3 regions of the Streptococcus intestinihominis genome follow, and region 1 is predicted to be linked to each of the others. Evidence: predicted binding sites of a transcription regulator. Region 1 holds the regulator's gene; each other region holds the start of a gene.

Evidence for each region. Region 1 encodes Rex, which represses fermentation and respiration genes when NADH is low (regulators of the CRP and FNR family bind a similar motif). Its sites were predicted from a motif close to TTGTGAANTANTTCACAA; they were not measured.
Region 2: the regulator Rex is predicted to act here: its motif matches at 1,520-1,537, upstream of adhE (bifunctional acetaldehyde-CoA/alcohol dehydrogenase).
Region 3: the regulator Rex is predicted to act here: its motif matches at 1,651-1,668, upstream of ACLOR3_RS03425 ((S)-acetoin forming diacetyl reductase).

Annotation. Positions count from the first base shown of each region.
Region 1 is NZ_JBKQBL010000002.1:199,080-202,361, reverse strand. It holds gene ACLOR3_RS04315 (porphobilinogen deaminase) at 167-445, shown strand; gene radC (RadC family protein) at 506-1,189, shown strand; gene ACLOR3_RS04305 (redox-sensing transcriptional repressor Rex) at 1,378-2,022, opposite strand; gene ACLOR3_RS04300 (DUF4649 family protein) at 2,115-2,351, opposite strand; gene ACLOR3_RS04295 (DUF1831 domain-containing protein) at 2,351-2,698, opposite strand; gene ACLOR3_RS04290 (cysteine desulfurase family protein) at 2,688-3,282, opposite strand, start outside.
Region 2 is NZ_JBKQBL010000006.1:75,264-78,545, reverse strand. It holds gene ACLOR3_RS09255 (acyltransferase family protein) at 1-1,273, shown strand, start outside; gene adhE (bifunctional acetaldehyde-CoA/alcohol dehydrogenase) at 1,632-3,282, shown strand, end outside.
Region 3 is NZ_JBKQBL010000002.1:28,271-31,552, forward strand. It holds gene glpO (type 1 glycerol-3-phosphate oxidase) at 1-508, shown strand, start outside; gene ACLOR3_RS03420 (MIP/aquaporin family protein) at 578-1,279, shown strand; gene ACLOR3_RS03425 ((S)-acetoin forming diacetyl reductase) at 1,792-2,556, shown strand; gene ACLOR3_RS03430 (hypothetical protein) at 2,733-3,282, shown strand, end outside.

The DNA.
Region 1 (3,282 bases):
AATTACTTTGTTTTCAATCTGAAAAGAGGTCCCTGCCCCCTTTTTTTCTGTTAATTTTCTGCCAACTTGTAAGAGGATAGTCATAAAATGTTACCTGACTGACATATTTTTGCATGCTTTCTATTTTATAATAGAAGAGTGATAGAAAGAAACTTGGAGGAACCAAATGTGCACAGAAGATATCTATACTTTGTTAAGAAACTTCTATGGCTTACTGGTCAATGATTTCCCCAAAACAGGTCTCATTACCAAGGGTATCTACGAAGTTGAACAGGTCTTCGAAACCATTGAAAACCTTCCTGATGATCAAGAACACTTAATTCGATACGAAATTCGTCAATTTCTTGCGTCTTTGGAACAAGTGCAAGAGTGCTATAAAATTAACTTCTCAAATGAAGAAACTCGAATTCTTGAAAACTTAAGAGAAGTAGTTTGTCCAATTTAATTTATACAGAATCGTCCTTTTTCCTCCTCAATTGCGAATTATTAATTGAGGAGGTTTTTTATGTATCATATTGTATTTCAAGAATCAGGTCTCTTACCTAGAGAACGTTTGCTAACAGAAGGACCTGATAAGCTCAGTCATCAAGAATTGCTGTCCATCTTATTACGGACGGGGAACAAAAATAAACCAGTCTACGAGATCGCTCAGGACCTGCTGGGCTCACTAAAGAGTTTAAAAGAACTGGCTAGTATGAGTTTTCAGGAGTTAAAGGAAGTTCCAGGAATTGGGAAAGTTAAGGCCATTGAGCTGTTAGCTGCTATTGAACTAGGGAAACGAATACAGACTTCTGAAGTGATTGAAACGGAACAAATCATGAGTAGTCAGAAGCTGGCAAAAATGATGCAACAAAAAATAGGCCATGAGAAACAGGAACATTTATTGGCCCTGTATCTGAATACCCAAAATCAAATTATCCATCAGCAAGTGATCTTTATCGGAACAGTCAATCGTAGCATTGCAGAACCGAGAGAAATTTTGCACTATGCCATCAAGCATATGGCGACATCCTTAATCTTGGTTCACAACCACCCGTCCGGGATCATTCATCCCAGCAAGAATGATGATGGCGTCACCCAACAAATGATTGAAGCCTGCAATTGTCTAGGAATTGTTTTTCTGGACCATCTGATTGTCTCAACTGATGATTACTATAGCTATCGGGAAGAAACAGATTTATTGGTATAGAAAAAGAGAGTGGGACAGAAATCGGTAATTCGTTAGAATTCGATTTCGTCATCCCACCTCCGCACAGTTGAGTAGGGCTGTAAAAGCTGATGAAATCAGCGTAGTAGAGCCCACTCAACCACTGCGTCTTGCTCGATCATCCAAAGACAATTGAGAGGCTAGGACTTTTGTCCCAGCCTCTTTGCTTATCATGAATTTTTACGCATAAAGTAGAGAAGGGTTTGCAGTTCACTGGTTAGGTCGACATATTGGACTACCACATCTTTTGGAACTGTTAAGTGTACGGGAGAAAAGCTAAGGATTCCCTTGATACCAGCTTCAACTAATAAATCTGCAACTTCTTGAGATTTTACACTTGGAACGGTTAAAATGGCTGTTTGAATCTCTTGTCCCTCAAGTTTTTCTTTTAGTGTGGAGATCCCGTAAATCGGTATACCATCTTTACTTTTAGTGCCGACTAACTCATGATCATCCGTATCAAATGCCATGACAATTTTCATTTTGTTTCGCTCATGGAAGCGATAGTGAAGAAGGGCACTCCCCATATTTCCAATCCCGACGATAGCAACATTGGTGATGGAGTTATCATTCAAGAGATCGGCAAAGAAGTTCATTAACTTTTTGACATCATAACCAAAACCACGTCGTCCAAGCTCTCCAAAGTAGGAGAAGTCTCGACGAACAGTTGCGGAATCAATCCCGATGGCTTCAGCAATCTGTTTTGAATTTGCTCGCTCGATTTTCTCTGCATTAAAGCGTTTAAAAATGCGGTAATACAAGGAGAGTCGTTTGGCAGTAGCACGAGGAATTGGATTAGTCTTATCTTGTTTCACAATATCACAACCTTTCAAATCTATTGTATAAAAAGTTTGTGAAAAAAGCAACTATCTTCTACTAAAAAAACACCAAAATGGTGTTTTCTTTGTTAATTGGAATTTCTTAAACTCTGATCGAACTGAATCAGATAGCGATAAAAGTCACCGATTTTTCCAGTGAAAGGTAAGGTATGCTCCTTGTAGGTAACAGAAACAACCTGATAGGAATCTGGAATGGTCACACAGCCTGAGAAGGCTAATAGACAGTGATCGATGTTATCGTAGCTAACCTGACGTTCTTTTTGGTATGCATCCAAATAGGTGAGGACTACAGGACCATTGGTCATTAGTTTTCAATCCTTTCAAAGATTTCACGTTCAACTAAACTGTCCATGAGGAAGTAGAATTTTTGTTGGATAATCTTGTTTTCTGGGTTTTTAAAAATATTTACCAAACGAAGGCCTGACTTGTCAGTAATGTTAATTTTAAATCCTGTTAAATCCTTATTGATGATAATTTTTAACTTAAAGCCATCTCCGCTATTTGGAATAGCTTCTAACAAACGATTTAATTCGTAGTTCCCGACCTTTGTTTGTGCAAAGGTATTGTCGCGTAGGGTATATTTTTTAATATTTGGATGGATTGCGTATGTGTAATCGCAGTTTGGTAATGAGACAGATGTTTCAAATGCCATGTAATTCTCCTAAAATTTTGTGTATAGTTGTTATAAAAGTATCGACCTCAGCAGTCGTATTGAATTCGGATAAACTAATGCGAATAGATTCCTTCAAGCGGGGTGAATCTTCGCCGTAATAAGCTGCAAGGACATGACTTGGCTGAACAGTCCCCGCAGTACAAGCAGAGCCAGTTGAGACTGAAATTCCCGCCATATCTAAACGTAGCAGTAGGATATCATTGCTGATACCAGGAAAGCCAATGTTCAAGACATGAGGAAGTTTGGAGTCTGTGCTATTCAGATAGAAATCTAAATCTTCTAGGCCAGTTAGGATACGATCAGATAAGCGCTGAATATACTGATAATTTGCGTCTAACTGATCAGTTGCTTCTTTGAGGGCTTGAGCCATTCCTGCAATTGAAATCAAGTTCTCTGTACTAGCTCGACGCTTGTCTTCTTGGTCACCTCCGTGTAAGAGATTGAAGAAGTCAGGCTTTTTAGCATAGAGAAAACCAACTCCCTTAGGTCCGTGAAATTTATGGGCCGATGCGGTTAGAAAATCAACTCCTAGCTCTTCAGGGGCTACAGCAAGTTTACCAACG
Region 2 (3,282 bases), on a different contig from region 1:
CTTTGTCGGAGCACTGGTCACCAAGAATTTGTCCAATGTCTACTTTTCTAGTATCGCTCACGTCTTTCCTTTCTTTGTGGGGAGTGCTTTAGCGACAGTGACAGGGATTACAACGACCAGCCCAAATCTTACTCAATTAGTGAAGAAGCTATCTCTACAGAAGACGTTAGCGATTTTAGCGGGTGCTTTTCTAGTTTTATTGGTCTTGACCTTTATCCTTCCCTTTGATAGTGTTTGGACCTATTTATTTGGCTTTTTAGTAGCAACTCTTGCTGCATCTGTGATGATTGTGATGACACGTGTCCTCCATGAAAAGACACCGAATCAGAAAGAACCAGCAGTGATTACCTTTATTGCAGATACCAGTTATGGGGTCTATCTCTTCCACTGGCCATTTTACATTATCTTTTCTCAATTAATGACCAATGGCTGGGCCTCTCTACTAACAGCGCTTGTATCCTTTAGTCTTGCTGCCTTGAGTTTCTATATTATTGAACCAACCTTGGCTGGACGTGAACCGAAGATTTTTGGGATCTCGATGGATCTCAGAAGTTTCACGAAACCACTCTTTTACAGCGCGATTCCCTTGACCTTGCTCATGTTTGGGATTGCACTCTTTGCGCCACGCGTCGGAGCCTTTGATGAAAACCTGATTACCGAAGGACTTCGTCAATCCGACAGCAAGATGCAGATCACGCGTGCCCAAGTTGACAATGCTTCAGCGACTTCCTACAATGTGTCAGATGGCGTGACCATGATCGGAGATTCTGTAAACCTCCGGGCATCAGATTATCTGAAACAAGTACTGCCAGATATCCAATTAGATGCTTTGGTGAGTCGCAATCTGGACTCAGGATTAAAAGTATATGAAACAGATATTGCCAATAGAGTCTTACTCAAGAACGTGGTAATCGCACTTGGAACCAACTCTTCTAATAATTATCAAGAATTGTTGGATAAGTTTGTTCAAGAATTACCAAAAGGACATCGCTTAATCTTTGTGACCCCATATGATGGGCGTGAAGCCAATGATAGCAATAGCGTTACCGTTCAGACTCGACAGTATCAGCTGGAATTGGCTAAAAAATATGACTATGTCTATGTAGCAGACTGGTACCAAGTGGCTGTCGATAATCCAGAGATTTGGGCTGGAACGGATAATGTCCACTTTGGTTTAGAATCAGATGGTTCCATCGATGTTGGAGGAAACCTGTATGCCAACGTCGTGAAAGAAGCAGTTGATCAAGCCAATCAGGGGCCGGTTAAACCGTAAAATTTACTATATGATTTAAGCAATTTTCACTTGAAGAAAATTGCTTTTTTTAGTAAAATTAAGAAAACGCTTACAAAAATTGCGTGAAAATATTTGTTTGTGAAATTGAAGTGCGTTCTCAAAAAATTCCTTCAATTTTTTCTTGAAAATACTCCTGTATAGAAGGAGAAGGAGGGTTCATGGAAAAAAGTTAAAAAAATCTTTGTGAAACTATTTACAAATTTTCTAAAATAGAGTACAATAATATTGTGAAAAAATTAACAAATCGAAATTTCTTACACTATTCTTGAAAGTTTCTGAAAACAGGAAAAAGTTCCGGAAAAGGATAAGGGTTTCAAACATTGGAGGAAAGCATCAAATGGCTGATAAAAAAACTCTCTCACCTGAAGAAAAGAAACTCGCTGCTGAAAAACACGTAGACGAGTTGGTGCAAAAAGCACTTGTTGCGCTTGAAGAAATGCGCAAATTGGATCAGGAGCAAGTAGACTACATTGTGGCGAAAGCATCTGTAGCAGCTCTTGACGCACACGGTGAGCTCGCTCTTCATGCCTATGAAGAAACTGGTCGTGGAGTCTTTGAAGACAAGGCGACTAAGAACTTGTTCGCTTGTGAACACGTAGTAAATAACATGCGTCATACGAAAACAGTTGGTGTCATTTCAGAAGATGACGTCACTGGTTTGACCCTTATTGCTGAGCCAGTCGGAGTTGTCTGCGGGATCACCCCTACAACCAACCCTACTTCAACAGCAATCTTTAAAGCTTTGATTTCCTTGAAGACACGGAACCCTATCGTCTTTGCCTTCCACCCATCAGCTCAAGAATCATCTGCTCATGCGGCACAAATCGTCCGCGATGCAGCGATTAAAGCAGGAGCTCCTGAAAACTGTGTGCAATGGATTACGCAACCATCTATGGAAGCAACCAGTGCCCTTATGAACCACGAAGGAGTTGCGACTATCCTTGCGACCGGTGGGAATGCCATGGTTAAAGCGGCATACTCATGTGGGAAGCCAGCACTTGGGGTAGGTGCCGGAAACGTTCCTGCCTATGTTGAAAAATCAGCTAACATCCGCCAAGCAGCACATGATATCGTTATGTCTAAATCATTTGACAATGGTATGGTTTGTGCGTCTGAACAAGCGGTTATCATCGATAAAGAAATCTACGATGAGTTTGTTGAAGAATTCAAATCTTACCACACTTACTTCGTTAACAAAAAAGAAAAAGCCCTTCTTGAAGAGTTCTGCTTCGGCGTAAAAGCTAACAGCAAGAACTGTGCGGGTGCGAAATTGAATGCGGACATCGTTGGGAAACCAGCGGCATGGATCGCAGAACAAGCTGGCTTCTCAGTTCCAGAAGGAACCAATATCCTTGCGGCAGAATGTAAAGAAGTTGGTGAAAAAGAGCCTTTGACTCGTGAAAAATTGTCACCAGTCATCGCTGTCTTGAAATCTGAAAGCCGTGAAGACGGAATTAACAAAGCTCGCCAAATGGTTGAATTCAACGGTCTTGGTCACTCAGCTGCCATCCATACAGCTGACGAAGAATTGACCAAAGAATTTGGTAAAGCAGTTAAAGCCATTCGTGTGATCTGCAACTCTCCTTCGACTTTCGGTGGTATCGGGGATGTTTACAATGCCTTCTTGCCATCATTGACACTTGGATGTGGTTCTTACGGACGTAACTCTGTTGGGGACAACGTTAGTGCCATCAACCTCTTGAATATCAAAAAAGTCGGACGCCGGAGAAATAACATGCAATGGATGAAACTTCCTTCAAAAACATACTTTGAACGTGATTCAATTGAATACCTACAAAAATGTCGTGACGTTGAACGTGTCATGATCGTTACAGACCACGCTATGGTAGAGCTTGGTTTCCTTGATCGTATCATCGAACAGCTTGACCTTCGTCGCAATAAGGTAGTTTACCAAATCTTTGCAGACGTAGAACCAGATCCAGATATCACAACCGTTGAACGTGGTACAGAGATCATGCGTGCCTTCA
Region 3 (3,282 bases), 170 kb from region 1:
CGAAGGAGCTATGGAGCGTGTCTTGAACATTTTAAAGGTAGAGTTCGACCGCCAGTTCAAATTAATCAACTCTAAGACCTATCCAGTATCAGGTGGAGAAATTAACCCAACGAACGTGGATTCTGAAATCGAAGCCTTTGCTCAACTTGGCGTGTCTCGTGGCTTGGACAGTAAAGAAGCTCACTACCTAGCTAACCTATACGGTTCCAATGCACCTAAGGTCTTCGCCCTTGCTCATAGCGTGGAACAAGCACCTGGATTGAGCCTAGCAGATACCTTATCACTTCACTATGCAATGCGCAATGAATTGGCACTTAGCCCAGTTGACTTCCTTCTTCGTCGGACGAACCACATGCTCTTCATGCGCGATAGCTTAGATGCGATAATCGAACCTGTTTTGGATGAAATGGGACGCTTCTATGAATGGTCAGAAGAAGAAAAAGTTGGCTTCCGCCAAGACTTGCAAGTCGCTTTGGAAAACAATGACTTGGCAGCATTAAAAAATTAAGAAAAACAAAAAGGGGTTGGAAAGGAGAATATCTGACCGGCCCCTCTTTATAATGGAGAAATAAATCATATGAAAGAATTATTTGGTGAATTTTTAGGGACCTTAATCCTGATTCTTTTGGGAAATGGGGTTGTAGCAGGAGTGGTTCTTCCAAAAACAAAAAGCCACAACTCAGGTTGGATCGTCATTACCCTTGGTTGGGGGATTGCAGTTGCAGTGGCAGCCTTTATCTCTGGCAAGTTAAGTCCGGCACATTTGAATCCAGCGGTGACAATTGGGGTTGCTCTTAATGGTGGACTAGCTTGGGCATCTGTGATTCCTTATATCATCGCTCAATTCTCTGGAGCCATGGTTGGGCAAGTCCTTGTCTGGTTACAGTTCAAACCGCATTACCTAGCAGAAGAAAATCCTGGAAATATCCTTGCAACCTTCAGTACAGGTCCAGCTATCAAAGACACTACTTCCAATCTAATCAGTGAAATCCTTGGAACCTTTGTCTTGCTTCTGACTATCTTTGCACTTGGTCTTTATGACCTTCAAGCAGGACTCGGTACTTTTGCCGTTGGTACCTTGATTGTAGGGATTGGTTTGTCTCTCGGTGGAACTACAGGCTACGCTCTCAACCCAGCTCGTGACCTAGGACCTCGTATCATGCACAGCCTCCTTCCTATTCCTAACAAAGGAGATGGCGACTGGGGTTACGCTTGGATCCCAGTAGTAGGGCCAATCATTGGAGCAGTACTAGCAGTAGCAGTCTTTAAAATGTTATAAAAAAAGAAAGAACCTTCATCTGGAGGTTCTTTTTATATACTGCATTAGCTAAAAAGTTCTTTTATAGCGATAGCTTAAAACAAGCTATAAGAAATGTAAAACGCGATAAAGAAAATAATGATGGCAATAATGTATTGAATCGGCTTAGGTAGGTTATTCAATTTATCCATGAATTCTTTCATTGTTTGATCTCCTTATTGTTTGATTCTCTTAGGATTAGTGTAGCATGAAATAATCCCCAAAACAATAGGCAATATGAGTGTTTTTGTTAAGATAAGAAAGCTCTTTCAAAATTATTTAGATCAGTTAACCTATTACTAAATAAAGATAACATAGATTGTAAATTATTTTAGATAATAAGAGGCCAGAGTTTGACACTTATTTCACAAAGGAGTATACTGTTAGCATAGTTTTGGAAGGAACTTATGATAGATTCTCTCAAAACTGACTGTCAACCTTTGCTGTTCTTCTATGAACATTTGCTGGTATCAGGGATACCAAGGAGGAATCATATGTCTAAAGTAGCTATTGTCACAGGTGCAGGTCAAGGAATCGGTTTTGCGATTGCGAAACGATTGGTACAAGATGGCTTCAAGGTCGGAGTATTGGATTACAACGCTGAAACAGCGGAAAAAGCAGTGGCTGAATTGTCAGCTGAAAATGCTTTTGCGGTCGTTGCGGATGTCTCCAAACAAGCAGAAGTGGCTGCAGCTTTCCAAAAAGTTGTGGATCATTTCGGAGACTTAAACGTCGTCGTTAACAACGCTGGTGTTGCACCAACTACACCACTTGATACGATTACAGAAGAACAATTTGAGCGCACTTTTGCCATCAACGTTGGTGGTGTGATTTGGGGTGCTCAAGCTGCTCAAGCCCAATTCAAAGCGCTTGGCCATGGAGGAAAAATCATCAATGCCACCTCACAGGCTGGTGTCGTTGGTAACCCTAACTTGACTGTCTATGGTGGTACTAAATTCGCTGTTCGTGGAATTACGCAAACATTGGCACGTGACTTGGCAGATTCAGGCATCACTGTCAATGCGTATGCACCTGGTATCGTTAAGACTCCAATGATGTTTGACATCGCTCATGAAGTTGGTAAGAACGCTGGTAAAGATGACGAATGGGGTATGCAAACTTTTGCTAAAGATATAACCCTCAAACGTTTGTCAGAACCTGAAGATGTAGCAGCAGCGGTTAGCTTCCTTGCAGGTCCTGATTCAAACTACATCACAGGACAAACCATCATCGTGGATGGTGGGATGCAATTCCATTAAGATAAAACCAGAGGTTGTGACCTTGTCCAGCCTCTTTTCTTATGTGCACCTTATTCCTCTCGTTCGCTTTTTTTGAAAAATTAGGGTAGAATAGAAGTCATATTTTGAAAAAGAATTGATCAAAAGTGATAGAGATGAACTCTCTTCCATCCATCAAAACGAAAAGAGGTGACCATATGTGGAAATGGATCAAACGACTCATCGGACTGACCTTCCTCCTAGTGATTGTCTTAGCAATTTTCTTGATACCGGCAAAAGTTTCGACTCAAGAACAATTTAAAAATGTAACAGTGAATACTTCGCTGGTAGATCTGGCTCAAGAAGGTCTTTCTACAGCAGACGTAACAGCATCTGGCCTCCAAACAGAGCTTCAGCTGAACTCTCCTCAATTGCGCCAAGTCATCAAAGGAATGCTTGGAGAGGTTTCGGATGAAACACTCCTCAATACAGCAGTTGCTATGAATGGAGACTATATCAATGTTCAGGTGCCGATTGAACTAGGACCAGTAGAAACCATGGTGAGCATGGACTATACAGTGAGTGTGACGGATCAACAATTGACCTTAAACCTAGAACGGGCCCGTCTTGGCCATCTCCCAATTCCACGTGCCTTGGTTGCTTCGAAAATTGCTGAAAAAGTTAACCAAGAGGGAACCGGAGCTACCATGACAGGCAATCAAATCCAATTGACCTTGCCGACAAGTGGCTATCAAATCCATTCTGCGA